3 regions of the Allobosea sp. UC22_33 genome follow, and region 2 is predicted to be linked to each of the others. Evidence: predicted binding sites of a transcription regulator. Region 2 holds the regulator's gene; each other region holds the start of a gene.

Region 1 (6,419 bases), 1.2 Mb from region 2:
CCGTCCTCGCCATCGGCGGCCAGCGCCTTGTACTGCGCCGGCGGAATGCCGAGCCCGTAGAGCGAGGCCGGCTGACGCACCAGCCAGCGCACCAGCCTGCGCTCGAAGACCGGCGCGAGATGCTTGTCGTAGAGCGCCCGCTGCTCTGCGAGATCGCGCGCCGCCAGCATCGCCTTGGGATTGCCGCCGAGCAATCGCGCCAGCACATGGCCGGTGCCGATGAAGCGCCCGAGCAGGCCGTAGCGATGAAACCCCTTGGCGAAGAGATTAATCCGGCGTTGCCCGTTCAGCCCCCGCCCCTCCCAGTAGCCGCGCGAGACGGCGTCGAGATGACCCGCGATCTCGCGATCGTAGAGCGCGACATTGGCGCGATCCTTCGCCCGGCCGAAGAAGCGCAGGAAATCCTCCTGCCGCTCCATTCGCGCCAGTGCCGCGAGCTTGAGCTTGCCGAGCGCGATATGGGTGGCGTTGAGATCGACCGCGCTGACCCTGATCGACGCCGCCGTCAGATAGGACAGGATGTTGCAGGAGCCGGACGCGATCGCCACGACATGGTCGCCGGCCTTGAGCTGCAGCGCCGCCATGTCGACGACCGGGTCCTCCCAGATCTGCGGATAGACCAGCCCCGAGAAGGCGCGGGCGAACAGCCATTCCAGCATGCCGGCCTTCGAGAGTGTCTTGCTGCGCCGGACGGCCTGTCCCAGGCCCGAGCTCGTCATGCGGCGGGCCGCGCGTGCCGTTTGGGTCGCCTGTTGCGTCACCGGTTTTCCTCCCTGTGCGGGTGGCCGGGCTGCTAGAGGAGTCGCGTGACGGTCCGGTGACGGCCGGCACGGCTTCGTGAAAGCGGGAGCGCCGGGTGGGGCTGAAATCCGGCGCGCAAAGCCCCATATTGGCGGCACGAAAACCGATGAGGCGCTCCCGCCAGGAAGGAGATCGCAATGGGTCTGATGAGCATGTTCGGAGCCGAGAAGAAGCAGGACGAGTCCTTCCCCTTCCAGCTCACCGACGCCGAATGGCGCGCGCGGCTGACGCCGGAGCAATATCGCATCCTGCGCGGCCACGGCACCGAGCGCGCCGGGTCCTGTGCGCTCAACTACGAGAAGCGCGCCGGCACCTTTTCCTGCGCTGGCTGCGGCCAGAAGCTGTTCAAGTCCGGCAAGAAATTCGAGAGCGGCACCGGCTGGCCGAGCTTCGACCAGCCTTTGGAAGGCTCGGTCGGCACCACCGAAGACCGCAGCTACGGCATGCTCCGCGTCGAGGTGCACTGCGCCAATTGCGGCGGCCATCTCGGCCACGTCTTCCCGGACGGCCCGCCGCCGACCGGCCTGCGCTACTGCATCAATGGCGAGGCGATGACGTTCGAGCCTGAAGCCTAGCGAAGCCACACTGTCATGGTCGGGCTTGTCCCGACCATCCACGTCTTCATCCATCGAAGGTCGCGTTCAAGACGTTGATGCTCGCCACAAGGGCGAGCATGACGACAGCGCTCTATGAAACCGCCGGCACCGCCCGCCGCGCCAGCGCCGCAGCATCGACACTCAGCGGCAAATCCCCGAATTGCCCCGACCAGCCGTCGCCCAGCCGCGTCGCGATGAAGGCATCCGCCACTGCGGCCGGCGCATGCCGCAGCAGCAACGAGCCCTGCAGCATCAACGCCAGCCTCTCCGTCAACCGGCGCGCCTGCCCCTCGTTGCGCATCATCTCCGGCAACGCACCCTCCAGCCGTTTCAGCGCCGCATCGTAGCGCCGGTCCGCGCCCGCAGCCGCCATCAGCTCTGCCCGTAGCACGTCGACCGCTCCTTCCTCGCGCGCCAGCGAACGCAGCACGTCGAGGCAGATGACATTGCCCGAGCCCTCCCAGATCGCGTTGAGCGGCGCCTCCCGATAGAGCCGCGCCATCGGGTTCTCCTCGATGAAGCCGTTGCCGCCATGGCATTCCAGCGCCTCGGTGACGACCGCAGGCGCGCGCCGCGTGATCCAGTATTTCGCGATCGGCGCCCCGACCCGCGCCAGCAGGCGCTCGCTCGCAGACTCATCCTGCCGGTCGAGCGCCGCGAACAGCCGGAAGGCGAGCCAGGCCGCGGCCTCCGCCTCGATCGCGATATCGGCCAGCACGTTCTGCATGATCGGCTGGTCGATCAGCGCCTTCTGGAAGGCGCGGCGATGCTGCGCGTGATGCGCCGCCAGCGACACCGCCATCCGCATCAGCCCGGAGGATGCCGCCGCGATATCGAGCCGCGAATTATGGTTCATCGACAGCCCGGTTCGGATGCCGCGGCCGGGCTCGCCGATCAGATGACCGATCGCGCCCCTGAACTCGACCTCGGAAGAAGCGTTCGAGCGGTTGCCGACCTTGTCCTTCAAGCGTTGGATCGCCACGCCGTTGCGGGCACCATCCGGCAGCCAGCCGGGCACGACGAAGCAGGAGATGCCCTCGCCCGTCCGCGCCAGCGTCAGGAACACGTCGGAATGCGGCACCGAGAAGAACCACTTCCGCCCATGCAGCGAGAAAGTGCCGTCACGATTGTCCTCGGCCACGGTTTGCGTCTGGCGCAGATCCGAACCGCCCTGCGTCTCCGTCATCGCCGTGCCGACGGTCGCGCCCGTCTTCAGATGCGCCGCCCCCTGCCGCGTATCGTAGCGGTTCGACGTGACGAGCGCCCCCCACTGCGCCCACAGCCCCGCATCCTGCTGCAGCACCGGCACGGCGGCATAGGTCATGCTGATCGGGCAGCAGATGCCGCTCTCGGCGCCGTACCAGAGATATTGCAAGGCAGCCCGCGCCACTTGCGCACCGGGCTCCGGCCGGTTCCAGGCCAGCGCATGCGTCTCCTGCCCGATGGCGAGCCCCATCAGCTCGTGCCAGGCCGGGTGGAAGGCGATCTCGTCGATCCGGTTGCCGAAGCGATCGAAGGCCCGGAGTTCCGGCGTGTAACGATTGGCGAGCCAGGCCAGCTCCTGCACCCGCGCCGAACCGACCGTCCGCCCCGCCTCATGCAGGCGCTCGCGCGCCCAGTCGGCGCCGAAGGCCGAGACGATATCCGGCAGCACCGGATCGGCGGCGAAGGCGTCATAACCGGCCAGCACCGGCACCTGATTGGTCACCTGATCGGCGTGCGACATCTGAGCCATGGCCTTCCCTCCGATCAGCGAACCGCTCTGCCGTTAACCACCAGACTATGCCGGCATCCGCCGATTGCGAATCCGCCCGATTGCTGCCCGAGTTCCTGCCTCACCTCGCCCCGCGCGCTGCGATCGGCGCGTGACGACGGAGATCCCCGTGCTGCAACGCCTTCCGAATGCCCTGCTGATTGCCCTCATCGCCGGCCTCAGTGTCTCCGTCGCTCCTGCGCACGCCCAGATTCAAGCCGTTCCGAAGGTTCAGCCGGGCGAAGGCCGCCCGTACCAGATCCCCGACAGCGAGGTCTGGGATGTGCCCGATCCGGTCTCGCGCCGCGGCTATCAGGTTTTCGTCGCCTTGCCGCCCTCCTATGCGAAGGAGCCGCAGCGACGTTACCCCGTGCTCTACGTCACCGACGCCGACTACGCCTTCCCGATCATCCGCCAGATCAATCGCCGCCTGAACCTCGATGGTCCCAAGGTGGAGGAGTTCATCCTGGTCGGGCTATCCTATGCCAAGGGCGAGGATGGCGCGGTCAGCCGCCGGCGCGACTACACCCCCACGCCGAACGGGCCGAGCTCGGCGCCGGCCGGCGCGGTTCACGGCGAGGGACCGGCCTACCAGACCTACCTGCGCGATCAGGTGAAGCCGTTCATCACCGCCCGCTATCGGACCGATCCCGCCAGAGCGCTCTTTCTCGGCCACTCCTACGGCTCCCTGCTGGGCGCGCAGATCCTGTTCACCGAGCCCAACCTATTCAGCGGCTATATCCTCGGCAGCCCTTCGCTCTGGTACGACAAGCGCCACACTCTGGAACTGGAGACACGCTACGCCGCCCGGAACAGCGACCTGAAAGCCAAGATCTATCTCTATGTCGGCGCCCATGAGGCACTGCGCAAAGGCGACCGGCGCTACAGCCAGACGGTCGACATGGTCGCCGACAACCGGGCGCTGGAGACGGCATTGCGCGGCCGGAAATACCCGAGCTTGAATCTGAAGTCGGTCGTCCTCGACGATGAGGATCACCTCACCGTCGCGCCGCGCGGCTTCACGCAGGGCCTGAAATACCTGCTGCCGGCGCGCTGACCCGGCAAGCGGGAGGATGCTGCCACCTCCCTGTGGAACGGGCTGTAAAATGATCGCTCCGGCAGGGCGCAATCCTGACAGCGACGCCCTATATTCGCCGGAGAACGAATCACGCACGAGCAGCGCACACCCTTGTCCGACGCAGACCCCTTTTCCGCTCCTCCGCCCCGCCCCGGCGGGCTCGCCGCGCGCGCTGCCGCGCAGCCGGCGGCCGGCTATCTCGCGGGTCTCAACCCGGAGCAGCGCCAGGCGGTCGAGGCGACGGACGGCCCAGTCCTGGTGCTGGCCGGAGCCGGCACCGGCAAGACCCGCGTGCTCACCACCCGCATCGGCCATCTGATCTCGACCAGCCGCGCCTACCCTTCCCAGATCCTCGCCGTCACCTTCACCAACAAGGCGGCGCGCGAGATGAAGGAGCGCGTCGCTCATCTCGTCGGCCCGGTCGCCGAGGGCATGCCATGGCTCGGCACCTTCCACTCGATCTCGGCCAAGCTCCTGCGCCGCCACGCCGAATTGCTCGACCTGCGCAGCGATTTCACCATCCTCGACACCGACGACCAGATCCGCCTGATGAAGCAGGTTATCCAGGCCGAGGGCATCGACGAGAAGCGCTGGCCCGGCCGGATGCTGGCGGGCTTCATCGATAGCTGGAAGAACCGCGGCCTCTCCCCCAAGGACGTTCCCGCCGGCGAGGCCGCCGTCTTCGCCAACGGCAAGGGCGGCAAGCTCTATGCCGCCTATCAGGAGCGGCTCAAGGCTCTGAACGCCGTCGATTTCGGCGATCTGCTGCTGCATTGCCTGACGCTGTTCCGCGACTATCCGGACGTGCTCCAGACCTATCACGACCGCTTCCGCTACATCCTGGTCGACGAGTACCAGGACACCAACACGGCGCAGTATCTCTGGCTGAGGCTTCTCGCCCAGGGCCGTCGCAACATCTGCTGCGTCGGCGACGACGACCAGTCGATCTATGGCTGGCGCGGCGCCGAGGTCGACAACATCCTGCGCTTCGAGCACGATTTTCCCGGCGCAACCGTAATCCGGCTGGAGCGCAACTACCGCTCGACCGGCCATATCCTCGCCACCGCCTCCAAGCTGATCGCCCGCAACGAGGGGCGCCTCGGCAAGACCTTGCGCACCGAGGACGCACTCGGCGAGAAGGTCACCATCACCGGCGCCTGGGACAGCCAGGAAGAGGCCCGCCTGATCTCCGACGAGATCGAGGCGATGCAATCGAAGAAGCACAACCTCGCCGAGGTCGCGGTGCTCGTGCGCATCTCCGCCCAGATGCGCGAGATCGAGGAGCGCTTCGTCCAGGCCGGCGTGCCCTATCGCGTCATCGGCGGCCCGCGCTTCTATGAACGCGCCGAAATCCGCGACGCGCTGGCCTATCTGCGCTGCGTGGTGTCGCCGACCGACGATCTCGCCTTCGAGCGCATCGTCAACGTGCCCAAGCGCGGCCTCGGCGACGCGACCGTCCAGCTCCTGCACAACCATGCCCGCGCCACCGGCTTCTCGCTGATGCAGTCGGCCCGTGCCGCCGTCGAGAGCGACGAATTGAAGCCCAAGGCGCGCACGGCGCTCCGCGAGCTGGTCGATGCCTTCGGCCGCTGGTCCGCCCGCGCCGAGCACATGCCGCAGGGCGAGCTCGCCGAGCTGGTGCTGGAAGAGTCCGGCTATACCGAGATGTGGAAGAAGGACCGCTCGGCCGATGCCGCAGGGCGCCTTGAAAACCTCAAGGAACTCGTCCGCTCGCTGGATGAGTTCCCCGACCTGCCGGCCTTCCTCGAACACGTCTCGCTGGTCATGGATGTCGGCGACGGCGAGGCCGAAGCGCGCGTCTCGATCATGACGTTGCATGCCGCCAAGGGGCTGGAATTCGACACGGTCTTCCTGCCCGGCTGGGAGGAAGGGCTGTTCCCGAACCAGCGCGCGCTCGACGAGAGTGGCCGCGCCGGACTGGAGGAGGAGCGCCGCCTCGCCCATGTCGGCCTCACCCGCGCCCGCAAGAAGCTGAAGCTCTATTTCGCCTCGAACCGGCGCATCCACGGCCTCTGGCAGACCAGCCTGCCCTCCCGCTTCATCGACGAATTGCCGGAGGAGCATGTCGAGGTCGAGCAGGCCTCGACCAGCTATTCGCAGGGCGGCTACGGCGCTTCGCGCTTCGACCGGATGGAGAGCTTCGGCTCCAGCTACAACACGCCGGGCTGGC
Region 2 (6,419 bases):
CGGCACCGGCGGCGATTCCTCCGGCTCCTACAATGTCTCGACGCTGGCCTCGATCATCACTGCGGCTTGCGGCGTGCCGGTCGCCAAGCACGGCAACCGCGCGGCGTCCTCGCGCTCCGGCGCGGCCGACGTTCTGACCGCGCTCGGCGTCAAGGTCGGGCTCGATCCTGCTGCGACCGAGCATTGCATCCGCGAGGCCGGTGTCGGCTTCATGTTCGCGCCGACGCATCACGCCTCGATGCGCCATGTCGCGCCGGTGCGCACCGAGCTCGGCACGCGCACGATCTTCAACCTGCTCGGCCCGCTCTCCAACCCGGCCGGGGCCAAGCGCCAGCTGATCGGCGCCTTCTCCGAGACCTGGCTGGAGCCGATGGTCAAGGTGCTCGCCTCCTTCGGCTCGACCCGTGTCTGGGCCGTGCATGGCTCCGACGGGCTCGACGAAATCACCACCACCGGCCCAACCCGCGTCGTCTCGCTGGAGAACGGCAAGATCGAAAGCTTCTCGATCAGCCCGGCCGATGTCGGTCTCGAGCCGGCCAAGCCCGAGGTGCTGCGCGGCGGCACGCCGGAAGAGAATGCGGCGGCGCTGAACGCCGCGCTCGCCGGAGAGAAGACCGGATTCCGCGATATCGCCGCCTTCAATGCGGCTGCGGCGCTGCTCATCGCCGGCAAGGCCGGGGATCTGAAGGACGGCTTCGCCCAGGCGACGGCCGCGCTCGATTCGGGCAAGGCCAGGGCGACGCTCGCCGCGCTCGTCAAAGCCTCGAACGCGTGAGGCCGGCATGACCGATATCCTCGCGAAGATCGAAGCCTATAAGCGGCGGGAGATCGCGGCTGCGAAAGCCGCGGTGCCGCAGGCCGAAATCGAACGCCGGGCCCACGCGGCTTCCAAGCCGCGCGGCTTTGCCGATGCGCTTGCCAGCAAGCTCGCACAGGGCTCACCCGCGCTGATCGCCGAAATCAAGAAGGCGAGCCCCTCCAAGGGCCTGATCCGCGCCGATTTCGACCCGCCCTCGCTCGCCCGCGCCTATGCGGCCGGCGGCGCGGCCTGTCTCTCCGTCCTGACCGACGCGCCCTCCTTCCAGGGCCAGCCGGACTTCCTGACGCAGGCGCGCGAGGCCGCCGGCCTGCCGGCGCTGCGCAAGGATTTCCTCTACGAGCCCTATCAGGTCTACGAGGCCCGCGCCTGGGGCGCCGACTGCATCCTGATCATCATGGCCGGCGTCGACGACGCTACCGCCAGGGCGCTGAACGAGACCGCGCAAGAGCTCGGCATGGACGTGCTCGTCGAGGTCCATGACGATGCCGAGCTCGACCGGGCGCTCAAGCTCGAAAGCCGCCTGCTCGGCATCAACAACCGCGACCTGCGCAGCTTCAATGTCGATCTCGCGGTGACCGAGCGGCTGGCGCCGCGCGTACCGGCTGACCGGATCGTGATCAGCGAGAGCGGCATCTTCACCCATGCCGACATCGCCCGACTCAACACGATCGGCGTCAACAGCTTCCTCGTCGGCGAAAGCCTAATGCGGCAGGCCGACGTCACCGCCGCGACGCAGGCGCTGCTCACGGGCAAGGCCGTCGCGGCGTGAGCAAGCTCAGCCATCTCGACGCCCAAGGCCAGGCGCATATGGTCGATGTCGGCGACAAGGCCGAGACGACCCGCATGGCAATCGCCGAAGGCCAAGTGGTGATGGCGCCGGAGACGATCGCGATCGTGCGCGAGGGCAATGCCAAGAAGGGCGACGTGCTCGGCACCGCGCGCCTCGCCGGCATCATGGCGGCGAAGCGCACGCATGAACTGATCCCGCTCTGCCACCCGCTGCTGCTGAGCAAGATCGCCGTCGACCTGGAGATCGACGAGGCCTTGCCGGGCGTGCGCGTGCGCGCCGAGGTCAAGATGAAAGGCCAGACCGGGGTCGAGATGGAAGCGCTGACCGCCGTCTCGGTCGCCTGTCTGACGGTCTATGACATGGTCAAGGCCGTCGACCGGGCGATGCGGATCGAGAACATCCGCCTGCTGCACAAGTCCGGCGGCCAGTCCGGCGATTACGAGGCTAAGCAGGTCTGATGGCGCTCACCCCGGTCCCCGTCGCGCGCAAGGCGCTGCTCGACAGCATTCCGGGGCCGACCGGGGCGGAAACCCAGCCGCTGGCGCAATGCGCCTGGCGGGTGCTGGCCAATGAGGTCAAGGCGCTGCGCACGCATCCGCCCTTCGCGAACTCGGCCATGGACGGCTATGCCGTGCGTGGCGACGAGATGGCGGAAGGCGTCTCGCTGACAGTCATCGGCGAATCCGCCGCCGGCCGGGCCTATGAAGGCACGGTCGGGCCGGGACAGGCGGTGCGCATCTTCACGGGCGCGCCGATGCCGGAGGGCGCCGACACGATCCTGATGCAGGAAGATGCGGACGGTGTCGGCAGCCCTGTGATCCGCGTGCGTGTGCCGCCGGCCAAGGGCAAGTTCCTGCGTGCCGCCGGGCTCGATTTCCACGAAGGCGACGTGCTGCTGCAAGCCGGGCGCGTGCTCGACAGCGCAGCGCTCGGGCTTGCCGCCGCGATGGGGCATCCGAACCTGCCCGTCCGGCGCAAGCCGCGCGTCGCGATCCTCGCCACCGGCGACGAGCTGGTGGCGCCGGGCGAGCCCGTCGGCCGCGACCAGATCGTCGCCTCGAATTCGTTCTCGCTCGCCGCTCTGGTCGAGAAAGCCGGCGGCACCGTGCTCGATCTCGGCATCGCTCGCGACGACCATGCCGACCTTGCTGCGAAAATCGAACAAGCCCGCGCCGCCGATGCCGATGTGCTGATCACGCTGGGCGGCGCCTCGGTCGGCGCGCATGACCTCGTGCAGGAAGCCCTGACGCGGGCCGGCATGGCGCTCGGCTTCTGGAAGATCGCGATGCGGCCGGGCAAGCCGATGATGACCGGGCGGCTCGGCCGCATGGTCGTGGTAGGCTTACCCGGTAATCCGGTGTCCTCGATCGTCTGCGGCCATCTCTTCGTGCTGCCCTTGATCGAGGCGCTGCTCGGCATCACTGAGGCCGATCGCGACCGCAGCGTCCCCGCCATTCTCGGCCGCGACATGCCCGGCAATGACGAGCGCGAGGACTATCTGCGTTCGGAGCTGGCGCTGACGCCGGAAGGCTGGGTGGCGACACCCTTCGATCGCCAGGATTCCTCGATGCTCGGCACATTGGCCCGGGCGCAGGCCCTGACGATCCGCCCGGCCCATGCCGCTCCGGCCAGGAAGGGCGCCCCCTGCCGGATCCTGCCCTTGCGGTAGCGGCTTGCGGAACACAAGCAGAACGCGTATGGTGTTCGTGCTTTGTTTCGAATCTGCGCATTGAGGGGCTGGCGGCGACCATGCTGACACGCAAGCAACATGAACTCCTGCGCTTCATTCAGGAACGCTTGCGCGAAAGTGGCGTGCCGCCCTCTTTCGACGAGATGAAGGACGCGCTCGACCTGCGCTCGAAATCCGGCATTCACCGCCTGATCATGGCGCTGGAAGAGCGCGGCTTCATCCGCCGCCTGCCGAACCGGGCACGCGCGCTCGAGGTCATCAAGATGCCGGACGGGCTCGGCGCGCCGCAGGCTCGCCCCCGTTTCAGCCCGGCCATCGTCCAGGGCGGCCTCGGCTCACAGCCGAGCGTCGCCAAGCCGCGCCCTGTCGAGGATGACAACCGGCATTCCATCGCCATTCCGGTCATGGGCCGGATCGCGGCGGGCACGCCGATCGCGGCGATCCAGAGCCGCAGTCATACCGTCTCGCTGCCGCCGGACATGCTCGGCTCCGGCGAGCATTACGCACTGGAAGTGCGCGGCGATTCGATGGTCGAGGCCGGCATTCTCGACGGCGACACCGTCGTCATCCGCAAACAGGACACCGCCAATACCGGCGATATCGTCGTGGCGCTGATCGACGACGAGGAAGCGACCTTGAAGCGCCTGCGCAAGCGCGGCTCCTCGATCGCGCTCGAGGCCGCGAACCCGGCCTACGAGACCCGCGTGCTCGGCCCGGACCGGGTCAAGATCCAGGGGCGCCTCGTCAACCTGATGCGGCGTTACTGAAGGCGCTCGGTATCGGCCTCGGCTTCGGTATCGACGGCCGGTGCCGGCGGCGCGATGGCAGGCTGATTGGCGGGGCGCGTCGTTGGCTCGGCCGGACGGCGTTCGCGCCGGCGGGTCCACGGGCGGTCGGCCGCGTTCGGCTCGGAGACATGGCTGCTCCAGCCCGATGCCGTGCGGTAGAGCGAGGTTGCGCCGTCGCGCGTGAGCGCCATGCGCTCGACGAGCCGGGCCTTGCAGGCCCCGCTCCAGGGGATGGCGGTAACGACGAGATCGGCCCGCTGGCAATCCTCGATGATGGCCAGGCGCTCTCGCGTATAGGAGACCGTGCGCTTGTCGGCGGTCTGCGCGACGCAAGCCAGCCGGTCGCAGGCGATGCCGGTGCGCAATGTCGGATCATCGGGCGAGCGGCTGTCGCCATCGGCGGCGAGCCATTGCTGCAGGACGAAACGGCTGGGCTTGCCCGCCACAACGAGGCGCCCGTCCGGGCCGCGTACCGCCAGCCCCGAGCCGTCGCGCTCGATCAGGATTTCCGGTCGCTCCGGCTTGCCGGCAATGGCCACGCCGCCGATCAAGGGCAAGACGGCCAGCCAGCGCCAGGCCGTGGTCCAGAGCGTCAGCCAGAGCAAGGTCACCGCGAAGCAGCCCAGCACGCCTGAGCCGAAGGCCGCGACCGTCACGGTGGAGTGGTCGATGGTCGCAACCCAGTGCGCGACCTTCAGTACGACGTCGGAGGCCAGCCCCATCAAGGCCCAGGCGGGCCAGTCCAGCCCGAACGGGTAGGCGAGCACGCCGAACACCGCCGCCGGCATCACGAAGAGCGAGACGAAGGGCAGCGCCATGGCGTTGCCGAGCAGGCCGAACGGATTGAAGATCTGGAAGTGGTAGGCGCCGAATGGCGCGGTCGCGGCCGTCGCCAGCATCGTGGTGACGAGGATGCCGAGCGCCGCCGTCCAGATCGGCCCGAGCGGCCAGGGCAATGCCGACGGCGGCTCGCTGCGGTCTCGCCTCTCCCAGCGCTCGGCGAAGGCGATCAAGGCAGCGACTGCGCCGAAGGACATCTGGAAACTCGGCCCGAGCAGCGCCTCCGGCTCGCGCAGCAGCACGATGATGGCGGCGAGCGCGAGATTGCGCATGCTGAGCGCGGCGCGATCGACCAGGATCGCGCCGAGCATGACCAGCGTCATGATCAGCGAGCGCTCCGTCGCGACATCGCTGCCCGAGAAGATGCAATAGCCTGTCGCGCCGATCATGGCGGCCACCGCCGCGATCTTCTTGACCGGCCAATGCAGCGCGACCGTCTGCGAGAGGGCCAAAAGTGCGCGGACAAGCCAGAAGATCGTGCCGGCGGCGAGCACCATGTGCAGGCCGGAGATCGAGACGATGTGGTAGATGCCGGCGGCGCGCAGGTCGTTGTTCGTGGCTTCGGTGATCAGGCCGCGCTTGCCGGTGACGAGCGCGGCGGCGACCGCACCGCCCTGCCCGCCGCCGACCTCAGCGATGCGTTTGGTCAAGGCATTGCGGGCGCGATCGATCATCACGTCGATCGCGAGGCGCGTCGGCATCGGAAAGGGCGCCGGCGCAAGCGCGATCTTGCCGGAGATGCTGCCGACCGCGCCGATCCCGCGGAAGAAGGCGTCGCGGCCGAAATCGTAACCGCCCGCCCGCGCTGGTCCGGGCGGCGGCAGCAGGCGCGCGGTCGCGACGATATGATCGCCCGGCGCCACCGAGCCCTGCCGGATATTGACCCGGACCCGCTTCGGCCTTTCGCCGGCCGGAACATTGGCGAGATCGGTCACCAGCAGCACGAGCCGCGCGCCCTTGTCGCGGGCTTCGACGCTCTCGACGAAGCCCGTCACCTTGCCGATACGAGGCCGCTCCAGCATGGGGGCGCCGATATCGGCCGTGCGCCAGACCCCGGCAGCGAAGCCCGCGAAGGCGGCGGCCGCAGCGAGGCAGGCCATCGATGCGACCGGGCGCATCCGCATGACGAAGGCCGCCGTGCCGCTCAGGGCAAGGCCGAGCAGCGGCGCCCACAATGCCGGCTCACGATCGGCCGTGAAATAAAGCAAGATGCCGACGCCCATCGCGATCGGCAGCCAGAGGAAGGGGCGGCGCCGCTCCACCTCCAGCGCGAAGCCCCGCTGGAGATGCAGCCAAAGCTGCCGAAGATGGGGCTGAAGGCTTCCGGCCAGCGGCACCAGAACACCGAAGCGAGCCGGCAAGGCATCGGCGCGGGCGCCGCGCCGGCCTCGTCCCAGCTCTTGCCCCGGCGGTGCCGGCTGCATCGCCCCCTGCTCCCCCTGCCGGCGCTGCGATTTGACCGCTTAACCTTTCCGGCCAAGCCATGTTACA
Region 3 (6,419 bases), 1.1 Mb from region 2:
AGCTTCTTGCGGGCCTCGGTCAGTTCGCGATCGAGCTTGCGGCGCTCATCGATCAGGGCAGCCAGGCGATTGCCGGCCTCTGCGGCCGGGACCTTGAGCATGCTCGCAAGCCCGTCGAGCAGGCGCGATTCCTCGTTGAGGCGCAGGCGCGCGCCATTGCCGGTCATGGCTTCAAGGCGACGCACGCCGGCTGCCACCGCGCCTTCACCGACCACGCTGACGAGGCCGATATCGCCGGTGCGCGACGCATGCGTGCCGCCGCAAAGCTCGACCGAATAGGCGCGGCCGGCCGGGTTCGTGCCCATCGCGACGACGCGGACCTCGTCGCCGTATTTCTCGCCGAAGAGCGCGCGGGCGCCGGAGGCGATCGCCTCGTCGACGCTCATCAGGCGGGTCGTCACCGGCTCGTTCTTGAGGACGATCGCGTTGGCGATCTCCTCGACCTCGCGCAATTCCTCGGCGCTGATCGGCTTGGGATGCGAGAAGTCGAAGCGAAGGCGATCGGCCGAGACCAGCGAACCCTTCTGCGCGACATGGTCGCCGAGGACCAGGCGCAGCGCCTCGTGCAGCAGGTGCGTCGCCGAGTGGTTGGCGCGGATCGCGGTGCGGCGCTCGTGGTCGACGACGAGCTCGACGGCGGCGCCGAGCTTCAATTCGCCTTCCTTGACCGTGACGCTATGGGCGAAGACATCGCCGAGCTTCTTCTGGACGTCGGAGACCTCGACGACAACGCCCGGCGCCTTGACCACGCCGGCATCGCCGACCTGGCCGCCGGACTCGCCATAGAACGGCGTCTGGTTGACCAGCATGAAGCCGCTCTCGCCAGCCTTCAGCGACTGCACCTCGGCATTGTCGCGGATCAGCGCGGTGACCACGCCCTCGGCGGTCTCGGTGTCGTAGCCGAGGAACTCGGTGGCGCCGACCTTGTCGCGCAGCGGGAACCAGAGCGTTTCGGTCGCAGCCTCGCCGGAGCCGGACCAGGCGGCGCGCGCCTTGGCCTTCTGCTGCTGCATGGCGGCGTCGAAGCCCTCGGTATCCACGGTGATCTCGCGGGCGCGCAGCGCATCCTGCGTGAGATCGAGCGGGAAGCCGTAGGTGTCGTAGAGCGTGAAGGCGACGTCGCCCTTGAGGCTCTGGCCGGCGGTCAGGTCCTTCGAGGCGTCGTCGAGCAGGGTGAGGCCGCGTGCCAGCGTGGTGCGGAAGCGGGTTTCCTCCAGCTTCAGCGTCTCGGTAATCAGGGCCTCGGCACGCAGCAATTCGGGATAGGCGCGGCCCATCTCGCGGGTCAGCGCCGGCACGAGCTTGTAGAGCAGCGGCTCCTTGGCACCCAGAAGCTGCGCATGGCGCATGCCGCGGCGCATGATCCGGCGCAGCACATAGCCGCGGCCTTCGTTCGACGGCAGCACGCCGTCGGCGATCAGGAAGGACGCGCAGCGCAGATGGTCGGCGATGACGCGATGGCTCGCCTTCATCGGCCCGTCCGGGTCGACCGAGGTCAGGTCCGCGATGGCCATGATCAGGGCGCGGAACAGGTCGATATTGTAGTTGTCATGCGTGCCCTGAAGCACGGCCGCGATGCGCTCCAGCCCCATGCCGGTATCGATCGAGGGGCGGGGCAGGTCGGTGCGGATGCCGCCGGCCGCTTCCTCGTACTGCATGAACACGAGGTTCCAGATCTCGATGAAGCGGTCGCCGTCCTGCTCGGCCGAGCCGGGCGGGCCGCCCCAGATATGGTCGCCATGATCGTAGAAGATCTCGGAGCAGGGGCCGCAGGGGCCGGTATCGCCCATGCGCCAGAAATTGTCCGAGGTGGGGATGCGGATGATCTTGTCGTCGGTCAGGCCGGCGATCTTCTTCCAGAGCGCATGCGCCTCGTCGTCCTCGGAATAGACGGTGACCGTCAGCTTGTCCTTGGGCAGGCCGAATTCGCGCGTGACCAGCGTCCAGGCGTGGTGGATCGCCTGTTCCTTGAAATAATCGCCGAAGGAGAAATTCCCCAGCATCTCGAAGAAGGTGTGGTGGCGGGCGGTGTAGCCGACATTGTCGAGGTCGTTGTGCTTGCCGCCGGCGCGGACGCATTTCTGGGCGGTGGTGGCGCGCGAATAGGGGCGCCTCTCCTGGCCGGTGAAGACGTTCTTGAACTGCACCATGCCCGAATTGGCGAACATCAGCGTCGGGTCGTTGCGCGGCACGAGCGGGCTCGACGGCACGATCTCGTGGCCCTGGGACTTGAAGTAGTCGAGGAAGGTCGACCGGATATCGTTGACGCCGCTCATCGCTGTCTTGCGCTCTGATCTTGGGCAGGAAGCCGGGCGCGCCCGGCAGGAAGAACCGGTTCTAGTCAGGCGGTTGGCGCCTGTCCAGAAAGCCGGAGCTTTTCCGCGTTTCTGCGAAACACGGAAAAGCTCCGGTCTTTTGGTTGTCGCATTTTCTTCACGCGAACCGGTGGCCACTTCGCTTGAAAATGCTTGGGATGCAGCGCACAGCCCGCAAGGCCTTATCGGCAAACGAAAACGGGCGGCCCTAAGACCGCCCGCTTGATGGAACGTCATTCTCGGGCGGAGCGAAGCGCAGACCCGAGAATCTCCCTCAGGATAGGTCGCCTCATTCGGCCTGAGATGCTCGGTGCAAGCCCGAGCATGACGGAGTTGGTCGTCTCAGGCCTCGCCTTCGTCCAGATCGTCCGCGGTCGGGTCCGCCTGGTCGAGGATCCGGTCGGCGACGAGGCCGGAATTCTGGCGGATCGTGGCTTCGATCTTGGCGGCGAGGTCCGGGTTGGCCTTGAGGAAGGTCTTGGCGTTCTCGCGGCCCTGGCCGAGGCGCTGACTGTCGAAGGAGAACCAGGCGCCGGCCTTTTCGACCATGCCGGCCTTGACGCCGAGATCGATGAGTTCGCCGACCTTGGAGATGCCCTCGCCGAACATGATGTCGAACTCGACCTGCTTGAAGGGCGGCGCGACCTTGTTCTTGACGACCTTGACGCGGACCTGGTTGCCGGTCGCCTCGTCGCGCTCCTTCAGCGTCGAGACGCGACGGATGTCGAGGCGCACCGAGGCATAGAACTTGAGCGCGTTGCCGCCGGTCGTGGTCTCGGGCGAGCCGTACATCACGCCGATCTTCATGCGGATCTGGTTGATGAAGATGACCATGCAGTTCGAGCGCGAGATCGAGGCGGTGAGCTTGCGCAGGGCCTGGCTCATCAGGCGGGCCTGGAGGCCCGGCTGGACATCGCCCATCTCGCCCTCGATCTCGGCGCGGGGCGTCAGCGCGGCGACCGAGTCGACCACGAGCACGTCGATCGCACCGGAGCGGACGAGCGTGTCGGTGATCTCCAGCGCCTGCTCGCCGGTATCGGGCTGCGAGATCAGGAGGTCGTCGAGATTGACGCCGAGCTTGCGGGCATAGACCGGATCGAGCGCGTGCTCGGCATCGACGAAGGCGCAGACGCCGCCCTTCTTCTGGGCTTCGGCGATGGTGTGGAGCGCCAGCGTGGTCTTGCCCGAGGATTCCGGCCCGTAGATCTCGACGACGCGGCCCCTGGGCAGGCCGCCGACACCGAGCGCAATATCGAGCCCGAGCGAACCGGTCGAAATCGTCTCGATCTCGATCGACGGCGAATTCTTGCCGAGCCGCATGATCGAGCCCTTGCCGAAGGCGCGCTCGATCTGGGAGAGCGCTGCATCCAGCGCCTTAGCCTTGTCCATCGAGGAGCCTTCCACGAGTTTGAGATTCGCCTGATTCACGGTTCGGGCTCCTTATGGCAGGGCGAGGGGGACATCTCAATGCGTCTTGACATGGAGATGGTCACGCTTTGTTCTGGCCCGCAAGTTCTTTTTTTGTTCTCGGTGTCAGTTTCTGTCAGGAGGCGTGTCAGGAGTTGTCACAACCAGGTCGGCGCAGCGGAGCACGGCATCCGAATTGCCCGGGCGCCGCCCGTTTCAGCCCATCGCCGCCTTCACCGTCTCGACGAGCTGCTTCATCGTGAAGGGCTTGGGCAGGAAGTGGAATTCCTCGCCCTCGGGCAGGTTCTTACGGAAGGCTTCCTCGGCGTAGCCGGAGACGAAGACGACCTTGGTGTTCGGGTTGCGCTTGCGCAATTCGCCGAGCAGCGTCGGGCCGTCCATTTCCGGCATCACCACGTCGGAGACGACGAGGTCGATCTTGCCGTCGTTCTGCAGGAAGAGGTCGAGCGCCTCGACGCCCGAGGCCGCCTCGTGGACGGTGTAGCCGCGCGAGATGAGCATGCGCGCGTTGAGCGCCCGCACCGCATCCTCGTCCTCGACCAGCAGGATGACGCCCGCGCCGGTATGGTCGGCGGCGAGCTTCTTCGGCGCCTCCTTGGCGGCGGCTTCGGCGGCGATCTCCTCCTGGCTCGGCACATGGCGCGGCAGGAAGATCTGGAAGGCCGTGCCCTTGCCGATGGTCGAGTCGACGAAGACATAGCCGCCGGTCTGCTTGACGATGCCGTAGACCATGGAGAGGCCGAGGCCGGTGCCCTTGCCGACCTCCTTGGTGGTGAAGAAGGGCTCGAAGATCTTGTCGAGATGCTCCTGCGGGATGCCGGTGCCGGTATCCTCGACTTCCAGCAGCACATAGTCGTCGGTCGGCAGGGCTTCGTGGCCGAAGGAGGCGCAGTCCTCGCGGGTGACGTTGCGGGTCCGCACCGCGAGCTTGCCGCCGTTCGGCATGGCGTCGCGGGCGTTGACGGCGAGGTTGACGATGACCTGTTCGAGCTGGCCGAGATCGGCCTTGACCGGCCAGAGGTCGCGGCCCTGGCGGACGTCGAGCGTGACCTTGTCGGCGACGACGCGCTTCAGCATCAGCGAGAGATCGGAGAGCACCTCGCCGAGTTCCAGCACCTGCGGACGCAGGGTCTGGCGGCGCGAGAAGGCGAGCAGTTGCCGTACCAGCGCCGCGGCGCGGTAAGCGTTCTGCTTGATCTGCATGATGTCCGGGAAGGACGGGTCGGTCGGCCGGTGGCTCGCCAGCAGGAACTCGGAGGCGTTGATGATGACCTGCAGCACGTTGTTGAAATCGTGCGCGATGCCGCCGGCGAGCTGTCCCACCGCCTGCATCTTGCCGGCCTGGTCCATGTTGTCGCGCAGCTTGCGCTCGGCCGTGGTTTCCAGCGCGTAGACGATGGCGCGCTCGCCATCGCCGCCCTCGGTGCTGGCGACGGGGGTGAGGTAGAGCTTGGCGGAGCGGCCATCCTCGCCGGCAAGCGCGAGGTCGAGCGGGGCACCGCCCGAGCGGCCGGCGACGACCTCAGCCAGCGCCTGGTCGAGGCCGGCACCGGAGGCGACGAGATCGTGGATGGTGCGCGGCCGCAGACCCGCCGGGATCAGGCGGGCGAAGGCCGCGTTGGAGTGCAAGATGGCGCCGGCCTCGTCGACGGTCGCGATCGCCATCGGCGTCGAATGGAAGAAGCGGGCGAAGCGGACTTCGGCATCGCTGCCGCCATCTGAACCGGCCTCGCCGGCCGTGCGGTTGAGAACGAGGGTACGCGAGGGGCCGGCGCGGCCGTCCTGGCCGAAGGCGACCTGATGGTGGAGGCGAACGGGCAGGGGCGCGCCGTTGCGGCGCTTCAGGTCGACATCGAGCACCTCGACGCGGACATCGCCGGGCTGGCCGCGGATCGCCTGGATCAGGGCGGCGGCGGAGGAGGTGCAGACATCGTCGAGATGCAGGCCGCCGGAGCCGAAGCGGGCGAGGTCGAAATCGAGCCAGCCGGAGAGGGTGGCGTTGAGATAGGAGACCTCGCCGTCGGCATCGATCGAGATGAAGCCGGCGGGCGCATGGTCGAGATAATCGATCGCGTGCTGGAGTTCCTGGAAGGCGTTCTCCTGGCGCTCGCGCTCCGGCGTGATGTCCGAAACCGACCAGAGCGTCGCGGTCGTCGCCTCGCGCCGGACGGGGGAGACGCGGACGCGGTACCAGCCGACCTCGCCGCGCCCGTTCAGGGCGGGCTCCAGGCGCACTTCCTCGACGAGGCGGCGATGCTCGCGGGCGGCGGTGGCAAGCCGGTAGATCGCCTCGGAAACGTCGGCGCGGCCGGTCAGCAGGCGGCCGACCGGCTTCAGGTCGTTGGCGCCGGTGGCGCCTGCCAGCGCGAGATAGGCCTCGTTGGCATAGACGACCTCGTTCTCGCTTTCGGTCACCACGATGCCGTCATCGGCGCGGTCGACGATCGCCTTGGTCAGGTCGTTGCGGGCGGCGCGGCCGGAAAACTGCACAAGCCCGATGGCGAAGGCGAAGAGGCCGAAGACGCCGACGACCGAGAGCAGGGCGAGCAGGCCGAGGATCAGCGGCTGCGCCCATTCATTGGCGAGGAAGCCGAGCGCGATCGCCGCGCCGACGAGCAGGGCCGCAACGAACAGGATGATCCCGATATGGCCGGGCTTGTCCGAGCGATCGATCGT

Evidence for each region. The regulator LexA, encoded in region 2, represses DNA repair genes until DNA is damaged. The targets are predictions, from matches to a motif close to TGTTCNNNNTGTGTTCNG.
Region 1: a site for LexA is predicted at 4,308-4,325, ahead of ACFJGT_RS15445 (ATP-dependent helicase). Genes of this name have one in related genera too.
Region 3: a site for LexA is predicted at 3,827-3,844, ahead of recA (recombinase RecA). Genes of this name have one in related genera too.

Annotation. Positions count from the first base shown of each region.
Region 1 is NZ_CP170556.1:3,188,807-3,195,225, forward strand. Features, by position in the region: gene ACFJGT_RS15425 (DUF3419 family protein) at 1-719, opposite strand, end outside; gene msrB (peptide-methionine (R)-S-oxide reductase MsrB) at 948-1,376, shown strand; gene ACFJGT_RS15435 (acyl-CoA dehydrogenase family protein) at 1,489-3,132, opposite strand; gene ACFJGT_RS15440 (alpha/beta hydrolase) at 3,281-4,207, shown strand; gene ACFJGT_RS15445 (ATP-dependent helicase) at 4,340-6,419, shown strand, end outside.
Region 2 is NZ_CP170556.1:2,001,605-2,008,023, reverse strand. Features, by position in the region: gene trpD (anthranilate phosphoribosyltransferase) at 1-775, shown strand, start outside; gene trpC (indole-3-glycerol phosphate synthase TrpC) at 783-1,589, shown strand; gene moaC (cyclic pyranopterin monophosphate synthase MoaC) at 1,586-2,068, shown strand; gene glp (gephyrin-like molybdotransferase Glp) at 2,068-3,279, shown strand; gene lexA (transcriptional repressor LexA) at 3,360-4,067, shown strand; gene ACFJGT_RS09510 (ComEC/Rec2 family competence protein) at 4,061-6,352, opposite strand; partial or broken gene ACFJGT_RS09505 (glutamate--tRNA ligase) at 6,412-6,419, shown strand, end outside.
Region 3 is NZ_CP170556.1:3,086,080-3,092,498, reverse strand. Features, by position in the region: gene alaS (alanine--tRNA ligase) at 1-2,276, opposite strand, end outside; gene recA (recombinase RecA) at 2,658-3,743, opposite strand; gene cckA (cell cycle histidine kinase CckA) at 3,939-6,419, opposite strand, start outside.